DNA from 4 places in the Paenibacillus sp. 37 genome. Region 3 is predicted to be linked to each of the others. Evidence: predicted binding sites of a transcription regulator. Region 3 holds the regulator's gene; each other region holds the start of a gene.
What was found. The regulator Rex, encoded in region 3, represses fermentation and respiration genes when NADH is low (regulators of the CRP and FNR family bind a similar motif). The targets are predictions, from matches to a motif close to TTGTGAAATATTTCACAA.

Region 1 (5,074 bases), 2.0 Mb from region 3:
TCCAGCCATCTCATCATCGTTAATTCATTCTCCTTAGTACCTCTGCACAAACAAAGAGCCATACAAAATAGACCTTTGCCCTGACGGCTAACCATAACCAGCCAGAGCGAAGGTTTTATGAAGTGTTACATCTATTGCACTTTAATCCTGCTCAAATTCTAGCCTTTGTTCATCTTACCTCAAAAAAATCACGCTGCAAGCACACTCATTGACGCTTCACTTCAACAGTGGCCGAGAAAAAGGTCGCCCCGTTCCCCATGTCCGACAAGCGATTGGACGTCAGTGAATTCGCTCGCTGCTTCTTGCCGTCACCATCCCACCATAAACCTTGGCTGATGACGGTTCCCGGCAGCATGGCTTCACTCACCTTGGCTGTAAGTTCGATACGCCCACGATCATTCCATACGACTACTGCATCTCCATCCTCCACGTTTCTGCGGCTAGCGTCCTCAGGGTGCATTTGCAAAAGAGGCATCTTTTCCAAACGCTGGTGTTTGGCTGAATTGCCAAAGGTGGAGTTCAGGAAATTATGGTTCGGCGGCGATAGGAACATCAGCGGATAAGTATCGGCAGGTCCAGCCGGATTCTCCCCATCATATCCTTCAATCAGAGCGCTATAGGTAGGGAGCGGCGGAAGCCCTCGCTGTTCCATCGTCTCCGAATACAACTCGATTTTGCCTGAAGGCGTAGGCAGCTGATCCAGAAATGCAGCATGTGGTGTCATATCCAGCTTCACGAATCGGTGTTCCTTCAGTCCTTCTAACGTAACTCCATTCATGTAAGGATTGCCTGTATCCTGGAGTGCATCCTTAATCATCTGCTCCGGTGTTTCTCCGAAGATTGCAGGATCGTACCCCATAGCCTGCCCAAGCAGTGAGAACAGTTCCACATTACTCTTGCTCTCCCCAATCGGTGCAATCACCGGCTCTTGCAGATGAACGTACTGATGCCAATAAGAGGTGTACAGGTCCGTCGCTTCAAATGAAGACGTGGCTGGCAATACAATATCTGCATATTTCGCGGTATCCGTTATGAACAGATCGTGTACAACCGTGAACAGATCTTCCCGTGCAAAACCTCGCTCCACCCGCTCGGTATCCGGTGCCACCACCAGTGGATTGCTGCAGTAAACCATCATTGCCCGGATTGGCTGCTCTGCTTCCAGCAACGCTTCCCCAATCCGGTTCATGTTCACCACTCGCGGCTCCGGATTCTGCCGCAGCTCCGGACGTTCGAGCGCGTCGCTATTCGTGCTCGCGTAGCTGTTGGTGCGAACGGCACCGCCGCCTTGCTTCAGCCATTGCCCTGTAATAGCAGGCAGACATGCAACGCTACGCACGTTCATCCCCCCATTATCATGGTGCTGAAGGCCGTTGCCGATGTGAATATGGGCTGCCTGTGCGTTGCCATACAGTTCGGCCAGCTCCACAATGGTTTCCTCCGGCACGCCCGTAATACGTGCAACACGTTCAGGAGTGTAACTGCGGACATGATCACGCAGTGCCTCATGACCCACCGTATACTTTTGCATAAACGCTTCATCCGTTAGTCCCCGTTCGAACAACACATGCATCAATCCTAGCGCCAGTGCACTGTCCGTGCCCGGATACAGCGGAATAAACCAGTCGCCCCACTGTGCGGTACGATTGCGATGAACGTCGATTACGACGATCTTGGCGCCTTTCTTACGGGCTTTCTCCGCCAAAACGACTTGGTGCATATTTGTACTGACGATATTGCCACCCCACACCAGGATGAGATCCGCGTGTTCCGTATCTTCCGGCAACGTTCCCCGGTTGGCCCCCATCGTATATTTCCAGCCCGTATTTCCGGCGGCATTACAGATCGTCTGCTCCAGCACACTTGCACCTAGTGCATTGAAGAAACGCCGATCCATACCGTCTACGCCGAGAATGCCCATGTTACCGTAAAAGCTGTAGGGCAGGATGCTCTCCGGGCCGTAGGTTTCGGACAATGCAGTGAATTTGGTCGTAATCTCGCGAATCGCTTCATCCCAACTGATTCGTTCGAACTTGCCTTCACCTTTGGCTCCTACACGTTTCATCGGATATTGTAGACGCTCGGGGTGATACACCCGCTCAGTCATATTTCTAACTTTATTACAAATGGCACCCTTGGTGATCGGATGATCCGGATTGCCTGCCACCTTCACAATTTTTCCGTTCTCTTTATGTAATAACAGACCACAAGTGTCCGGACAGTCGAGCGGGCACACCGCCGCAAATACACCATTCTCCTGATCGATCATCGTAAGGCTCCCCCTCTTCAAAAGCTATCCCTATATCATATCTTCTTCGAGGTTATCGCGTAAAGAGAACAGTATGTTTTTGCTTCATATTCACCGCTATAGCAGCTTTAAATTATTTTCAAAAAAATGTTTTTGAGTTTGATTCAACTTCAGAAATCAGGGGTAAATTAAAAATAAGGCATTAGGCTAGTGTTTCCCCACTTCCTCCTCATGCCATATCATGGACCACTCCCGAAATTCGCCATGAACAGGTTTCGTTCCCCCGAACCTTGTCATGGCGAATTTATTTTGCGTTTAAACTCCAACAAAAAAAACATACAAAAAAAACGATCCCGCCCTGCTCCATCACAGCATATTCGCCATGAACCGAGCAAGATCAGAATCGTCTTCACTTCTACATGAATATTTCATTACACGTGTATATATACCCCGCTACGCCTGCTTGCTCAACATCACTCTAGCCTCCGTCTCCACAGCTTCGATCAACGTTGCTGCCTCCGGTTTCACTTTCGGCTCAGCTTGGCGCAGGTACACCACCCAATAGGCTGCAGCTACAAACAGAGCACCACCAGTCAGATTCCCGAGCCATACCGGAATAAAATTCATCACATATTGGCCCCACGAATAATGCCCTTCAAAGATTGCCGCCGGGATGAGGAACATATTGGCCACAACGTGCTGGAATCCAATCGCCACAAATGCCATCGTTGGAAACCAAATGCCCAGTACCTTGCCACTCATCGTATCGGATGCATAAGATAGCCACACGGCCAGTGCCACCAGCCAGTTACAGCCGATGCCAGAGATGAAAGCTTGCAGGAAGCCGTCATGCAGCTTATGCCCAGCCATATCCACCACTTTCGCCAGATATACACCCTCTCCGGTCAGGCCCAGCACATGTCCAAACGCGTACGCGACAAACAAAGCTCCAACAAAATTACCAATCGTCACTAAGGTTAGATTTTTCAACATGCTACCCACGGATAATTTTCTTGCAATCGTAGCAAGCGGAACTGCCATCATGTTACCTGTCAGCAGCTCGCCACCACCTATGAGCACCATGATTAGTCCAACCGGGAACACTGCCGCTCCAATCAGATTGACCAGACTCCCCCACTCAGCTGGCGCAGAAGCAATCACTCGAATATCCAGTAGAAAACCCAGCGCGATAAATGCACCTGCCATGAAACTAAGCACCAATACAGAAGACACCGGATATTGAGCCTTCTTCATGCCTGTTTGCGCCGTATATTGTGCAACCTCAAGAGGTGTTTTTGCTGCCATATCATCCATCCTCTCCTTCATTGTTCATCATTGGATAAAACCATCTGAAATTCATAAGTTATACGTTGAATGCCATATCTCAATTGTATCTTGGTACTGCATGAAACTTTGTGCAAATTATCACAATGTAATTTAAAAAGATACTTTAAGAGTGTCTTGGAATAGTTAAGTCAGCAAGAGTATATAAGGCCTTTTGTATCTAAAAAACCACAAAAAAAGACTGACGTTTAATCGCCAGTCTTCTTTTTGCTTATAATCGTCCGCCTTGTTTCGTATTCCTGGCAGTTATTGTACACCTTATATTACAGATAAGCATGACTTATCTTTGTATGGCGTTTATCAAGATCGCTGTTAAACCATCTATTCTGCTTCCTTACACCATTGCTGGTGCTTTTACTTCTATTGGAGGCAGTGCTTGCAGACCCGCCGTGTTCAGGAAGTTCCATGGTTTGTTGTAATGTGGCTGGAAGAAAAAGTCGATGAAGGCCAGCTCATCTACGGTCATGTTATTTTGGATGCAGACCGAGATCGTATTAATCGATTGGGTCAGATCAACCTGAGACATCACCTGTGCTCCTACGATCCGACGAGTAGCCTGCTCATATACTACTTTGAGCAACAGTTTCTCAGCCGTTGGCATGAACTCCGGGCGGTAGCTGTCTTCCAGTACGACAGATTCAACAATCAGACCTTCATCAGCAGCAGACGTTTCCGTCATCCCGGTACCCGCGATATTTTGCTCATAAATTTTGATACCCGATGTTCCTTGCGTACCCATATACGGTGTCGTAGGACGAACCAGGTTACGGGCTACCAGTGTACCCATCCGCACGGCGTTGGTTGCCAGTGGAATGTAAGATGCTTTGCCTGTTGGGTTGTAATGAATAGCACAACTGTCACCCGCAGCGAAGACGTCTTTTTGACTCGTTTGCATGTATTTATCTACGATGATTGCGCCGTTTGGCAACATATCCACTTGGCCTTTAAGCAGCTCTGTATTTGGACGGAAACCAATGCACAGAATAACCAGATCGGTTTCAAACTCTCCTTTGGACGTAATCACCTTAGTCACTTTGCCATTCTCTCCAGTAAACTTCTGTACTGTTTGACCAAGAGCCAGCTTGATGCCGCGTCCAGTCAACGTATCTTCAATCGCATCCGTGAATTCAGGGTCCAGGTATTTGTTCAAAATCCGGTCCACACTGTCGATTAGGGTAACTTCCTTGCCATTCATTTGAAAAGCTTCCACCAGCTCTACGCCGATATATCCTGCACCTACAACAGTAACACGTTTGGCATCTTTGGCTTTTTCAATAATCGTGTTGGAATGATTGTAGTTTTTACAAAGTAAGATGTTATCCATCTCGATGCCTTCAAGCTTTGGAACGACAGGCCATGACCCGGTTGTCACGATCAGTTTGTCAAACGTATCTTCAAATTCTTCCCCGGTTTGCAGGTTTTTAGCCTGAAGGGTATGGCCCTTGGCATCAACTGCTGTAACTTCATGAAGCATCTTGGTCT
Region 2 (5,074 bases), 3.0 Mb from region 3:
ATAGACTGCTCAGGACCGTGATCAGGGAATCCACATCATAAGAACCGAGCAAGCTTTTATCCATCTTGTATCCGTCCATCATGCCGTAGCCGCCTTTGAGTCCCTGATGGGAGACGACCGGGAAGCCGGCGGCACAGATTACATCAATATCCCGATAGATCGTTCTTGGGGACACCTGAAACTCTTCCGCCAAGGTGGAAGCAGACAATACTTCGTGGTTCAGCAGTTTGTATATGATTGAGATTAATCGCTCCAATTTCAAAAGGTATCCCCGCCCGTTATTCCATTTTGTCATTACAGGCCATTATTATATCACAACAAAAAAAGAGTGCTGGATAGCACCCTTTCGAAGACACATGATTGTTGTTGTGTTGAACAGTTACGTTAGCAGATCGGTCGAACTTCATATCGAGTGAATAGTCAGAGATGACTCTACTCTTCTTGCACGTTATAGAGAACCCGAGCGAGCAGATTCTGTCCATAGTTTCCGAAGTTTTTGCCAAAGATCGTTAAGCCCCGTTTGTTCAAAGATCCGTCGGTAACCGCAATGCGGAAGTGAATATCGCTTTTGTAATCCAGCCCAATCTGGTCCAGCGTTACATCCGAGATACGACATCCGTCGATATAGCTGCCCTCTTGCGTAATCCGAATCAGCTTCAGCATACCGTACTGATTCAAGTGGGGAGGCCACCATTCCGGGTTGAAGGTCCCGCGTGTATTACCGAAATCCCCTGGGCTCGTCCAGCAACCAATCTCAATACCGTTGACATAGAAGTAAATATCCGAAGGGTAATTGTCACAAAAGCCAGGGGCCTCCGAACCCAGTTCCATCGACAACTGAATTTCGCTAAAGGACTGATTAGGTTTGAGATAGTTTGGAATCCGATACTCGAGATAACCCTCGGCCAGCCAGATCATCTCCGCATCAATTCGCAGTGGATCAGCAAAGTACCGCGGATCATCGAACTCTCCAACAATGCTGTCCCGGGTAGCGAGACCACATGTAGGTGCGGCCTGATAATCGCTGTAATGACCGACCTGAATTTCTACCTCATAACGATTGTTAATCTCTTGTGAACGCAGATCAACCATCAATTTTTCCTCATTGAGATAACATATCTTCTGGATTCCATGTTTGCCAACAGCGGTGTTGATCTCGATCAATCCGCTCTCTTCAAGCTTCTTGATGTGCATTGTGATGGCACCATTGCTCAGTCCCAGTTTGGTTGCGAGATCATTGAGATTAAGGCTTTGGTTCTTGGCCAGCAGCTCGATAATCTGAATCCGGATTTCCGAACTGAGCGCTTTGAAGATATTCACACCCGACATCAGATCTTTAATATAAATCATAGGTGGATTTCCTTTCCCCGTTCTGAACAAAGTCTTCGACACAGACATTTGCACATTTATATGTTTTATTTCAGATAATTATAAATCATTCCCTCATGGAAGGGAAGGGTGGAGAAATAGAAGCCAAAACCCTTGTGTATAGCGCAAATACGAATATATAATCTATATTTAGTTCACTATTCCGGTTAAAATAAGTGTTAATCAGTTCACATATATTTGAAATATACCATTGAAATGTCATGTAACCGCTTTTATAATCCTATTATACCTAAATTGATTCATTACTTCATGAACCTAATTAACCATTTGATCAGGAAAGGTGGAGTTTGGTTTGGAAAAGTTAAGCAATGTGAAGAGGGTTATGTGGAAACGGTTGGCGTTACCGGCATTACTTGTGATGGTATTACTGCTGGCAGGTCAGTCAAAGGCTTTGGCGGCGTTCTGGAATCTGACCGGAGATACCGCTGTTCATGATCCGTCGATTATCAAAGAGGGCAGTTCCTGGTACACCTTTTCAACCGGCCCGGGTATTCAAGTATTGAAATCCGATAATGGATCGTCCTGGTATCGTGTTCCACAAATCTTCTTAAGTAAGCCATCCTGGTGGGCTTCTGCCGTTCCGGGACAAAGCGGATTGGATGTATGGGCACCGGACGTAGAGCAGTATAACGGAAAAGTGTGGCTCTATTATTCGATCTCGACCTTTGGTTCTAATCGGTCTGCGATTGGTCTTGCCTCAGCCAATAGTATCGGTGCAGGGCAATGGAAGGACGAAGGATTGGTGCTTCAAACCACGACCGCCAATAATTATAATGCCATTGATCCGAATCTGGTCATTGATGCTTCAGGCAATCCATGGCTGGCTTTTGGTTCGTTTTGGAGCGGTCTGAAGATTGTCAAACTGGACAAAAATACGATGAAACCGACAGGAAACATAACTTCCATTGCGGCGCGCCCGAATAACGGAGGTGCTATTGAAGGACCAAGTATTGTATATCGTGGCGGCTATTATTACCTGTTTGCTTCCATCGATTCTTGCTGCCAAGGGGTGAACAGTACTTACAAAATGGTCTATGGGCGTTCAACCAGTATAACAGGCCCTTATGTGGACAAAAACGGAGTCAATATGCTGAATGGTGGCGGGACGGTACTGGATACAGGCAATGTGAAATGGAAAGGTCCAGGTGGTCAGGACGTGTACAACGGCAATGTCATTGCACGACACGCCTATGATGCAGAGGATAATGGCAATCCGAAATTGCTGATTAATGACTTGCTTTGGGACTCGAATGGCTGGCCGAAATATTGATTTATTTTAGATAAATATAAAATGTTTTATAAAAGTATTGACTAAAGTGATCTGGATTTGATAAATTTAACAACAGAAATCTTATTTCATCCAATTGAATACGGTTACAAGTCCAGATCAGGAGGGGTTCAGATGGTAAAGAAAAAGAGTTGGGTCACATTTATGCTTCTTATGCTGGTAAGTGCACTGGTACTTGCGGGCTGTGGAGGAGGCAGCAGCGGTGCAAATGGGGACAAGGAGTTAACGTTTATGTTCCGCGGTGGGACAGATGAGCAGAAAGCATACCAAGCGGTGGTCAAGAAATTCGAAGAAGATCATCCGGGTGTGAAAGTCAAAATTATCGTAACGGCTGCGGATCAATATGCAACCAAGCTGAGAGCGGCAATTACCGGCAACAGCTTGCCTGACGTATTTTATATCAATCCGGGCGACGTGAAGGCGTATGTGAACAGCAATGTGCTGATGAACCTCACTTCGTATATTGAAAACAATCCGGATGTGGATCTCGATAATATCTGGAAATACGGCGTGGACCTGTATCGTTCTGACGGCCAAATGGCAGGTCAAGGTGACATCTATGGTATGCCGAAGGATCTGGGGCCATTTGCACTGGGTTACAACAAAACGTTGTTTGAAAAAGAGGGCATCCCACTCCCTGACAAGGATAAACCATACACATGGGAAGAGTTCATCAAGGTGAACCAGCAAGCGACCAAGGATACCAATGGAGATGGTAAACCGGATGTATACGGTACTGGATTCAACGTACAGTGGGCCCTGCAATCCTTTGTATGGAGCAACGGTGGGGATTGGTTGGATGAGACCAAAACAAAGGTAACAATTGATGATCCAAAATTCGCTGAAGCCTTGCAATTCTTCGCGGATATGCAGAACGTATACAAAATTACACCTTCCATTGAGGAAGCGCAAACATTGGATACGTATCAACGCTGGATGAAAGGTGAAATGGCTTTCTTCCCAGTAGGCCCATGGGATATGAGTACATTTGAGAAATTACCTTTCGATTATGATTTGCTGCCGTTCCCTGCGGGATCTACTGGTAAATCGGCAACGTGGATCGGATCTCTGGGAATTGGAGTATCCGCGAAAACGAAACATCCGGAAGAGGCAGCAGCATTGGTGAACTACCTTACGGCTTCGAAGGAAGGCATGCAGCAACTGGTAGATGCCAAGGTACAGATTCCGAACTTGCTTGATATGGCAGACGAGTGGGCCAAAGATACATCCACGAAACCAGCCAACAAACAGGAATTCATTGATATCGTTGAGGATTACGGCCGGGCACTGCCAGGTAACTACACGTACAATGCGGAATGGTATGACCTGTTCTTTACGGACATCCAGCCGGTATTGGATGGCAAGATTACAGCCGCAGACTATGTGAAGCAGCAACAACCAAAAATGCAAAAACTGCTCGACAAAGCGGTTGAACAAGAAAAGAAATCTCAGAAATAGTAGATAGGAAAGGGTGATGCCGGCAGCCTGCAATCATGCTGCTGGCATCATTCGTATTGGAACTTATTGGATTCCATACGGGCATGTGGCATTCGTTGATCGGCAAGGTTCAATCGAAGAATGCCACATGCTGATACTAGAAACAGGGGTGAACGCCGTGATTACGAAATCGAGTTTGTATCGCAAAGAGATGCTGTACGGATATCTGTTTATTTTACCTCCGATTCTTGGATTGCTGATCTTTGTCATGTTCCCGTTCCTCTACTCCCTTTATGGTTCCTTTACGGATTGGGACGGACTGGGACAGATGAACTTTATCGGTTTGGCCAACTTCAAGGATTTGCTGACGGATGACCTCTTCTACAAAGCGATGTTTAATACATTCTTCCTGATGCTCGGTATTCCGATTGGATTGTTGCTCGCATTGTTGCTGGCAATGGGTCTGAATCGTAAAATTCCCGGCACCACGACATTCCGAGTAATCTATTACATCCCGGTCATTTCTTCCCTCGCTGCCGTGTCCATTATGTGGAACTGGGCTTATAACGGGGATTACGGTCTGGTGAACCAGTTCCTTGACCTGTTTGGGATTAAAGGGCCTAACTGGCTTGCGAACAAAGACACGGTCAAACCAGCTCTGATTATTATGACAGTGTGGAAGGGTCTGGGATACACGATGTTATTGTACTTGGCGGCACTGCAAAGTGTATCACGTACATACTACGAGGCGGCTGAGCTGGATGGAGCCAATGGGTTCCAAATCTTCCGCAATATCACCTGGCCTATGGTGAAGCCAGTTACCTTTTTCCTCATTGTTACAAATATTATTGGGGGTTCCCAGATCTTCACCGAGATGAACATTATGACACCTACGGGTGGTCCCGAATATTCTTCGGCATCGATCGTTTTCTACATCTGGCAGAAAGCCTTCAGTAACTT
Region 3 (5,074 bases):
AAACAGAATCAGAACCAGTGCAAGCAGCGAAATCCATATCCACTTCTTTTTTTTCTTCAAAAGTCGAACTTCCTTTCCCTATGATGCTCTGTCCTGCAATTAACGAGCAAGCAGACCATCAAATGCCAATTGAGCCTCACGCAAAATGCGTTCTTCATCCAGCGTCAGACATTCGCCGTGTTTGACCACTTGTTTTCCATCCACCCATACGTGCTCAACATCTTTGGCAGAAGCCGAGTAGATCGTATGTGAGATCAGGTCTGTATGTGGATAGAAATGTGCCTGTTCAATGTCAAGAGCGATAAAATCAGCCTTCATGCCGACCTCAAGTGCTCCGGTATTGTTCAAGAAAATGGATTTGGCACCGTATGACGTTCCGAGGAGTAACGCTTCGCCTGCTGGCACAGCCGTCGGGTCACCAGATACACCTTTGTGGATCAATGCAGCCAGTCTCATTTCCTCGAACATATCCAGGTTGTTGTTGCTTGCCGGTCCGTCTGTTCCGAGTGACACGGTAACTCCTGCTTTCAGTAACGCTGGTACCCGCGCAACACCGGAAGCAAGTTTCAGGTTACTTCCCGGGTTATGGGATACAGCCACATCATGACGGGCCAGAATCTCAATCTCTTCGTCATTCAGATGCACCGCATGTGCAACCAGGGATGGACGTGAGAAAAAGCCCAGTTTCTCCAGATGTGCCACAGGACGCAGTCCATAATCAGCCACGTTCTGCTCCACTTCACGAAGCGTTTCAGACATATGTGTATGGAGAGGAAGGTTCAGGTCGTTCGCGACCTGCACAAGCTTCTCTATGTAGTCAGGAGGGCATGTATATGGGGCGTGTGGCGAGATTACAGTTGTAATGCGACCATCTGCCTGTCCATTCCACTCACGTGCAAACGCTGCCGACTCCTCCAGTTTCCGCAGTTGCTCTTCTTCCGAGCACAGCCCGATTACACCACGTGCCAGTGCTGCTCTAACGCCGGATTGCTCCACAACTTTGGCAACTTGATCCATGTGATCGTACATGTCCAGGAAAGCTGTAGTTCCGCCTTTCAACATTTCAAGCACCGATAGCGAAGTTCCCCAATATACGTCTTGTGAAGTCATTTTCGCTTCCATCGGCCACATTTTTTCCTGCAACCATACTTGCAACGCAAGATCGTCTCCGTGCCCTCTGAGCAACGACATTGCTGCATGACCATGCGTATTGATCAGACCCGGCAGGAAGAACAGTCCTTTTCCATCCACTTTGGTACAATTTTTGTCTCCATCCGGCAATGTCTCACCAATATGCACAATCTTGTCATCCTCAACAACCATGTATCCTTGAACCACGTTCCATGTTGTGCCGCCTTCATTAACGGCAAATTTGCCGTTGTGAATTACCCATCTATTTGTTGTCATCTTCCTCGTCGTCCTTTCCAGTCTCCAAGTAATAGGCCAAACTAAGCAGATCCGTTGTAAAGTCAGCATGGTGAATGCGGATATGCGGCGGTGTTTTTAGAATGGTTGGTGCAAAATTAAGAATCGCTTCGATTCCGGATTCAATAAGCTGATCGGCTACATTTTGGGCTTCCGTATCCGGAACCGTGATAATTCCGATGCGGATGTTTTCTGTTTTAACCGCTTCCGTCAATTCATTCATTGGTTTTACCGTCAAACTGTTAATTTGACTACCAATCTTCGGTCCATATGCATCAAATACAGCAACAATCTTCATGTTGTCTTTCAGATATGCATTGTAGTTGGACAAGGCTTGACCGAGATTACCCGCTCCTACCAGAGCTACATTAATTTGCTGATCGATTTTGAGAATGTGACGAATTTTCTCGATCAAATAGGATACATCATACCCGATCCCTTTACGACCAAAATCACCGAAGTAAGCCAGGTCTTTACGAATTTGGGCCGGATTCAGATCCAGCCTCTGTCCAAGCTCTTGAGAAGAAACAGTAGCCACCTCACGCTGATGCAACTCGTTCAAATAACGCAAGTATACAGGCAGACGTCGTACCACCGCTTCCGAAATTTTATCCGATTTCATTCTTGCTCCCCCTTACCAAGGCCACGATAAAATAATAGATGAAAAGATGAGCATTCTGTATAAATTCAAAGATAGACGTTGTATACAGAATGCTCCTTGTAATTTAGGTTATAAGTTCTTACGTGCAACTGCTTTAATCGGATACGGAAATATCTAATAAAGTTTAACGCCAAACGATAGTGTCATGCAATGATATAACGAACAAAACAACCATTATTCTTGTTCATTAACAGGTTTTTCCAACCACTCGGTAATTCGTGGAACCATCTGCTCCGTGAGCATGTGCTCCATTTTGGGACCAGGCAAAGAATATAAAAAGAATTTACCATAGTACGCTTCAATCACCCGTGTATCATAAACAATGACAATTCCTCTGTCTTTCGCTGTACGCACCAACCGGCCAAATCCCTGCTTGAAACGAATGACCGCTTGCGGCACGGACAGTTTCATGAACGGATTTTTCTTCTGTTCCTGAAGCAGCTCACTCTTGGCTTCCACCAACGGATGATTCGGTGGCTGGAAAGGCAGTCGCACAATAGCGAGACAGGTTAGCGCCTCTCCCGGGATATCTACACCCTCCCAGAAGCTGCTTGTACCCAGAAGTACCGTAGCTTTGGCATCTTGGAACCTGCGAGTCAATTTGGAACGACTTCCACTGTCAACGCCTTGCCCAAGCAACGAGATGTCGTTACCAGATAGCGCCTCCTTCAGCGGATCATAGACCTGTCGCAACATCTTGTATGAAGTAAACAGAACCATCATGCGTCCACGCGTGGCAATTGCCGTCTCTGCAAGTGATTGCACCAGCATATTGACAAAGTGCGCATCACCCACACTGCCCTTCACACTCGGGAAATCACGCGGAATCACCAGAAGTGCCTGATCGCGATAGTTGAAAGGTGATGGCAGCATCGACGTTAACAACCGATTATTCTCGGAAGCTTCCTGCAAGCCAAGCTGTTCAATCATGAACTGGAATGATTTATCTACCGAAAGCGTAGCCGATGTAAGCACAACACTTTTCTTTTTATCAAAAAATAAATCCTTAAGTTGTGCACTGACATCTACAGGTACAGCATACAGCTGGAGAGATTTGCTGCGGAATTGACCGCTGGCTTCCATCCAGTACACCGTTTTGGCATCATCCATACGCATGAAGAAACGCAGATTCTCCTTCAATGTGGTCAGATCTTTCAGCAATCCTGTAATGTCCGTAATCAGACTATCCGATTGATAATCATCCTGATCCTCTTTCACTTCAAGCAGCAATTTGTCCCCTTTGCGAACCAAATCGCCCAGAGTCACATAGATCTGGTTCTCCAGATCCTGCAACTCCTGCCATTTTGCAGGTTTCTGAGAAGCTTTCAGACGCAGGGAAAATTGCCCCGTCTCTCCCGGTGAAGCATCACTTCGTTCAGGCAACAGACCGAACAAGGCATCACTCATACGATCCCACAGCTCCTTAACTTCAAGAGCGAGCGGGAACATCTGATCCACCATGGAGCCCCATTGCACCGAATTTTCATGCCCGGATAACTGCGAACGAAGCATAGGCAGCTGTCCATTACGACTGTCTTTAAACAGGCGGGTCAGTGTATGAACCAAGGTGAAATATTTCATATGCATTCCAAGATGTTTACCAGCGACATCCTCCAGATGATGTGCTTCATCGATCACAAGACTCTCATAGGCTGGCAGCAGCTGATGCGCGGCTTTCACATCCGTAAATAATTTGGAGTGATTGGTGATTACAATATCAGACAACCCGGCCTCATGTTTGGCACGATGGTAGAAACATTTGCGGAACCATGGACATGATCTTCCCAGACAAGACTCAGATTCGCTCTGTACCGTCTCCCAGAAGTCCCCTCCGCGTCCGCTAAGGTTAAGTTCCTCATCATCTCCGGTTTCGGTCTGCGTAAGCCAGACAATCATCTGAGCAGCTGTGAAATAATCCTCTTTAGGTGTGGCGAATTCACGTTTATTGATTTTGTGTTCAAATTTGCGCAGGCACAGGTAATGTCCACGTCCTTTGAATACAGCAGCCTTAAACGGGAACGGAACCACTTGAGTCAGCATCGGAATGTCCCGCTCTCTCAATTGCTCCTGCAGGTTGATTGTATGCGTGCTGACCATAACTTTCTGTTCTTGCTTCACACTTTCGTAAATAGCAGGCAAGAGATAACCCAGAGATTTACCAGTGCCTGTTCCTGCTTCGATCAAGAGATGTTTCTCTTCATCCAGGGCTTGCCTTACACTGCTGAACATCTGAGTCTGCGCTTCACGCTCTTCGTAATGATCCAGCGTATCCTTCAGGTTCTCCCGAACCTGGTCCATAAACTGTTCGAAGCTTACACCATCGAGGGGGTTAGCCTCCCGCTCATCGCGTGGTGCACCTATATCAGTCCAATCACTTACATTAAGAGCAAGCTGACGATAATAGGTATGTCCGTCCAGATCCTGAATCGGCTCTGCTTCCTTCTCACTGCGCATTCCGTCCAAAAACCAACCCAAGTCACTGTCTTCTGGTGCAAACAGATCACTGAGGCGCTGAATCGTTATGAGCGGTAATTCCTTTAACTCATCCAGACATTTGAGCAGCACATAGGCTGTCGCCAGTGCATCACTGTCTGCCTGGTGAGGGCGATCATGTTGAAATCCAAATTCGGAAGACACATAACCAAGTTGATAAGAACCCAGTGATGGGAATGTAATCTTCAGAAAATCAATCGTGTCCAGAATGCGGCCAGTGAACGGCAAATACCCGCAACGGTCAAGAGCATTCTGCAAAAAGTGAAAATCAAAAGCGACGTTGTGTCCAACAAGCACCACATCATTAAGCAGCGGAACCATCTCCATCATCATCTCTTCGAGTGAAGGAGCGTCCGCCACATCTTCATCGGTAATACCCGTCAACCCCGAAATAAACGGGGGAATCGGTACACCAGGGTTCACATAAGAACTATATATTTGAGTTATGCTGTAGTCATGATCTATGATGGCAAGTCCGGCCTGTATAATCTCACC
Region 4 (5,074 bases), 600 kb from region 3:
ATACGGGAGCAGCCATCTTTTTGGCTGAAGCGACGAATAACAGATGTTCAGGCGCAGCCGTTTTGAACAGGCCACTGCCTACAATAAGCAGGCTGAGCAGGATCGCACCTAACAAGTTGCCGAGGAAGACGAGCCCCCAGTTTTTCAGTGTATCTTTAACTGTGGTCCGGCCTGCCAGTGTACTCATGGTAAAGAACATATTGTTACCTGTGAACAGTTCCGATCCGGCAAAGATGACCAGCGTGAGCGCGAGTCCGAAGGACATGCCCATCAACATGGTTTGCAGTGGTGACTGTGCCGCAAGGAGCGGAGCACCGATACTGAAGATCAGCACGATGCCAAGTCCTACATAGGCACCCGCCATTAAGGCGGCAACCATGTAGCGTGAAAGATTGGAGTTCATCTGATCCCGTTTTTTAACTGCAGCTTCAATAATTCCCTCAACACTTGGTGTATACATCACGGTTTCCCCCATTATTTTGCATCAATCTTTGAACGTTTCAATGGAGCTATACAGCAATCCAGACCTGGCCGTTCTCTACCTTGACTGGATACATCTGGACTTGACCATTATCCGGTGCTTGCACAAGACCGGTCGTCAGATCGATTTTCCAATCATACAGTGGATCGTACAGATAATGTCCGGACACGATGCCTTCTGCCAGCGGCCCACCCTTGGGGTGGGGGTTGTGATTATCCGCAGCGAAGATGGTGCCATCCGATGCACGAAAGACAGCAAGCTGATGGTCCTTAATCTCAACTACTCTTCCGATTCGTGGCAGGAATTCTTCAACTACTCCGGCAGGGAAGTAGGTGCCTGATTGTTTTGTCGTCATCTAAAACCACTCCTTATCTATATTTAACATTCCGGTAGTATTAATCTTGCGAGCTTACTTATGGACGAGCCGATACTTCGATGCCGTGGAACATTTTGCTTTGGCCTTCCTCATTACGAATCGCTTTTTGCCAAGGTTCTTCCACATGCTCAAGTGCGAATTCAATCCGTTGCATCAACGCTTTGCGTTCCTCAAGATTATCCACGACAACCGAACGAATATGCTCCAGACCCATACGTTCCACCCACTCGGAAGTCCGCTCCAGATAGTTACCTGTCTCGCGGTAATATTGCATGATGGCTCCGCACAATTCAATCAACTCTTCATCTGTTTTCACTTTGCATAGGGAATCAGCAAGTCTTGCTTTAATACCGCCGTTACCACCGATAAAGATTTCCCAGCCGCCGTCGTTACCAACGATACCGATATCTTTTGTACATGCCTCTGCACAGTTCCGTGGACAGCCATTGACAGCGTATTTGAACTTGGCAGGCAGATCCAGACGTTCGAATTTCCGTTCAATCCGAGCACCCATAGCCATGGAATCCTGTGTACCGAATCGGCAGAATTGGGAGCCGACACATGTTTTGACCGTGCGCAGCGATTTGGCGTATGCATAACCTGAAGGCATATCCAGTTCAGCCCAGACTTTAGTCAGATCTTCTTTTTTGACACCAATCAAGTCGAGGCGCTGACCGCCGGTAACTTTGACTGCTTTCACATCATATTTGACTGAAACATCAGCGATGCGTTTGAGATCCGCTGGTGTAGTCACTCCGCCATACATCCGAGGTACGACCGTATACGTTCCATCTTTTTGAATATTTGCATTCATGCGTTCGTTAACAAAACGGGATTCCTTCTCATCTTCGTGTGTGTCTGGTGCAATCATGCCAAGGTAATAGTTGATTGCAGGGCGACATTTCGAACAACCCTCAGGCTGACTCCAACCCAGTACATTCATGACCTCTTTGGTCGTTTGTAATCCTTTTGCACGAATCTCAGCTACAATCTCATCCCGTCCCATGGAAGTACATCCGCATATTCCCTGTTTGGCTCCACTGCTGAAGCCGTCTCCCAGCACATATTGCAGAATCTGTTCCACAACCGGTTTACATCCACCGCATGAGCGTGTTGCACCGGTACAGGCTTTGATTTCATCTACAGTGGTAAGGCCCTGGTTTGTAATTACATCGACAATCGTGCCTTTAGTTACCCCGTTACATCCACAGACGATCTCGTCCTCGGGCATCGTTTCAACAGAGGTTGCTTTCTTATGACCACCGCAGCCTGTACCCATGAGTGAACCGTACAATTCCTCGGTCATTTCGGTTTGATTTTTAATCAGTTTCTGCAATTCGGCAGAATCCGTAATGTCACCGAAGAGAACAGCGCCGACCATTTTATTATCACGAAGCAGAATTTTTTTGTAGGTTCGTTTCCAGTCATCTTTGTGCGAAATGACCGTGTGCTCTGGGCTGTCGATGAATTCACCCGTTGAAAACACGTCTACACCCGAAATTTTCAATTTCGTAGATACTACAGAACCTTCATATGGAGCGGTCTCTACACCGCAGATATGTTTCGCGAGAATCATGCCTTGTTCGAACAAGGGGGCAACGAGGCCGTAACATACCCCGCGGTGCTCTGTACATTCCCCGACCGAATACACATTCTCAAGTGAAGTCTGCATATAGTCATTCACGACAATACCCCGGTTCACTTCCATACCGCTTTCGCGGGCTACAGTCGTATTGGGTTTAATGCCTACAGCCATGACCACAAAATCAACATTCAGAACCGTATCATCTGCAAAACGTATCCCTTCAACGCGTTCGCCGCCCAGCAGTTCGGAAGTCTGCGCACCCATCTTGAACCGGATACCCTGACGTTCGAGTTCTGCCTTCAACATGGCTGAAGCTTGTGGATCAAGCTGACGCTCCATCAGATCTTCCATCAGATGCACTACGGTAACTTCCATGCCAAGTTGTACCAACCCTTTGGCAGCTTCAAGGCCTAGCAGTCCGCCCCCGATAACGGCCGCTCGTTTATACTGCTTAGCAGCTTCCAGCATGACATTGCAATCGGCGATATCGCGGAAACCGACAACACCTTCTTTGTCATGTCCCGGTACGGGGAGAATGAAGGAGTTGGAGCCTGTTGCAATGATAATTTTGTCATAAGGAACGCGAGTTCCATCTTCAGTCACAACTTCGTGTGTCTCGGCATCGATTCGTGTAACCGTTGTGCCTGTGTGCAGCGTAATGCCGTAATCTTCATACCAGTGAAGGTCGTTCAGCACGATATCGTCCAGTGTTTTGCTTCCTTCCAGTACATAAGACAACATAATGCGGTTGTAGTTAGGATAGGGCTCTGTGCCAAAAACAGTAATATCAAATCGCGTAGTTAATTTCAAAATTTGCTCAACGGTACTGATTCCTGCCATACCGTTACCAATGATAATGAGGTTCTCTTTTTTTCCGTTCATGTGTGTATGCCTCCTTGAATAGACGCTGTACATTACTCAAAATTTTAGTGGTTTATATTTGAAATTATACAAGTAGTTGACGACAATTTATGTGATTTAATTCACTAATAAAGATAAAAGAGTCATAAATATAATAATGTGAGCCCCATCACAGAAAGTTATATTAATTTTCATACAAATAAGAAATGCGAACTATTGTTCTTATTTTGTTTTCGTTGTAAAATCGGAATTGGGCCGTATTGTTCCCGATTTCTTCGAAAGGACGTTTTTGCATCATGATGGGAAGATCCCACCTTATTATCGGGACAGGTGTGTCGCTTTCTGTTCTGCAGTTGGCCGGCATGCCGGTGACTGCGCCGGCAGTTACGGTTGCTCTGATTGGTTCGTTATTGCCTGACATTGATGAGCCAAATTCGCTGCTGGTATCCAGAGCCCTGCCTAACAGTCTGATCAGGTTGTTACAGACGATTCTGTTGCCCACAGCTGTATTTGTGTACTTCTATGTTCATGCCAAACCATGGAACCTGTTGCTTGCGATCCTCATTGCGCTTGTGTCATTCCTGCCTTCGCGTTCGCTTCGCAAAGTGTTGATGTTTGCGATTGGACTAGGGCTTGTCTTCTATGGTCATGCGTTTGCACCGTGGAACTTGATTGCAGGCAGCCTACTTATGCTGTGTACAACGCTAACTCACAGGGGACTAACGCATACCCTATATGGAACAGCCATTTGGGCCGGCTTGCTTTACAGCACGACCCAGCAGCAGGGACCGGAGATCTGGGTAGCAGGAGGTACAGCATATGCCATGCACTTGTTGGCCGATTCACTAACCAATCGGGGGATTCGTCCGTTACCACCGCTCAAGTGGCGCATACGGGTGAATCTGATGAGTACAGGGACCAAACGTGGGGCCGTTGTAGAGAATGTCTGCATTGTGCTTACTCTTATTTTGGCCTGGATTGCATTCTCACCGCTATTTCTGTAATGACCAAATACCAGTCCTGCATAAGGGCTGGTATTTCTTTTTTGTTATTTACCTGTAAGCCATGAGAGGGTAATGGGATCAAGTTGCTGTTGGAGTGCTGGATAGACTTTCAATATCGGAGGAGCCAAATACAAATAAAACAACAAGAATAAGCACAATTAACAGTTCGGCGAACCCGGTTCCGTCAAACTCGGACATGTTGCCCACCTCATTTCTTTATTAAGAATTGATTCTCTGCTGAAATGCCTGTATAACATCATTAAGCGTCATATCCCCGCCAGTTTCATCCAGGAATTGTACCAGTTTGTCTGAATTGGAGGGTGTGACCTTTTGAAGTGTTTTATATTGACCAACCAATTCTACAACCAATGTAGCCTCACGAAACAACGTGACTGCATCCACTCTCAACTTTCCGCTCACCAATAACGCCGCTACAATTAGTTCCAGATTTCTTCCTTTAAGGTTGCCATTGAGAAGGGTGTTTGCGGCATTTGTTTTTTTGGAACCTTTATTCGATTTTCCATTCCTTCTCACTGCCATAACAGGTCCCCCACTGGTTGGTGTTTGGTTATTGATCTTCCATTATCGTATATCTTATGTGGCATTCTCCATAATGTTCGACCTATTAATCTAGTTGATTAAACCCAAAAAAGAGACATCCCGGTCTGACGGGACATCTCTTTCAGGTACATCATATTTAAGGACGTTCCGTTTAACCAAACTACGCGTTATTAATTATGGTATTCATCGTTGTCCGATCCAGACCT

Region 1: the regulator Rex is predicted to act here: its motif matches at 3,662-3,679, upstream of F0220_RS27825 (formate/nitrite transporter family protein).
Region 2: the regulator Rex is predicted to act here: its motif matches at 1,545-1,562, upstream of F0220_RS06140 (arabinan endo-1,5-alpha-L-arabinosidase AbnA).
Region 4: the regulator Rex is predicted to act here: its motif matches at 3,414-3,431, upstream of nirB (nitrite reductase large subunit NirB).

The regions. Positions count from the first base shown of each region.
Region 1 covers NZ_CP043761.1:6,488,443-6,493,516, forward strand. The annotation lists gene F0220_RS27815 (MFS transporter) at 1-14, opposite strand, end outside; gene F0220_RS27820 (molybdopterin-containing oxidoreductase family protein) at 206-2,269, opposite strand; gene F0220_RS27825 (formate/nitrite transporter family protein) at 2,702-3,553, opposite strand; gene F0220_RS27830 (FAD-dependent oxidoreductase) at 3,927-5,074, opposite strand, start outside.
Region 2 covers NZ_CP043761.1:1,401,636-1,406,709, forward strand. The annotation lists gene F0220_RS06130 (helix-turn-helix transcriptional regulator) at 1-262, opposite strand, end outside; gene F0220_RS06135 (ArsR/SmtB family transcription factor) at 433-1,350, opposite strand; gene F0220_RS06140 (arabinan endo-1,5-alpha-L-arabinosidase AbnA) at 1,712-2,659, shown strand; gene F0220_RS06145 (ABC transporter substrate-binding protein) at 2,792-4,135, shown strand; gene F0220_RS06150 (carbohydrate ABC transporter permease) at 4,293-5,074, shown strand, end outside.
Region 3 covers NZ_CP043761.1:4,440,766-4,445,839, forward strand. The annotation lists gene F0220_RS18935 (DUF5590 domain-containing protein) at 1-60, opposite strand, end outside; gene F0220_RS18940 (amidohydrolase) at 100-1,407, opposite strand; gene F0220_RS18945 (redox-sensing transcriptional repressor Rex) at 1,394-2,047, opposite strand; gene dinG (ATP-dependent DNA helicase DinG) at 2,261-5,074, opposite strand, start outside.
Region 4 covers NZ_CP043761.1:5,039,724-5,044,797, reverse strand. The annotation lists gene F0220_RS21720 (formate/nitrite transporter family protein) at 1-460, opposite strand, end outside; gene nirD (nitrite reductase small subunit NirD) at 510-836, opposite strand; gene nirB (nitrite reductase large subunit NirB) at 895-3,324, opposite strand; gene F0220_RS21705 (metal-dependent hydrolase) at 3,600-4,307, shown strand; gene F0220_RS21700 (hypothetical protein) at 4,527-4,847, opposite strand; gene F0220_RS21695 (M42 family metallopeptidase) at 5,029-5,074, opposite strand, start outside.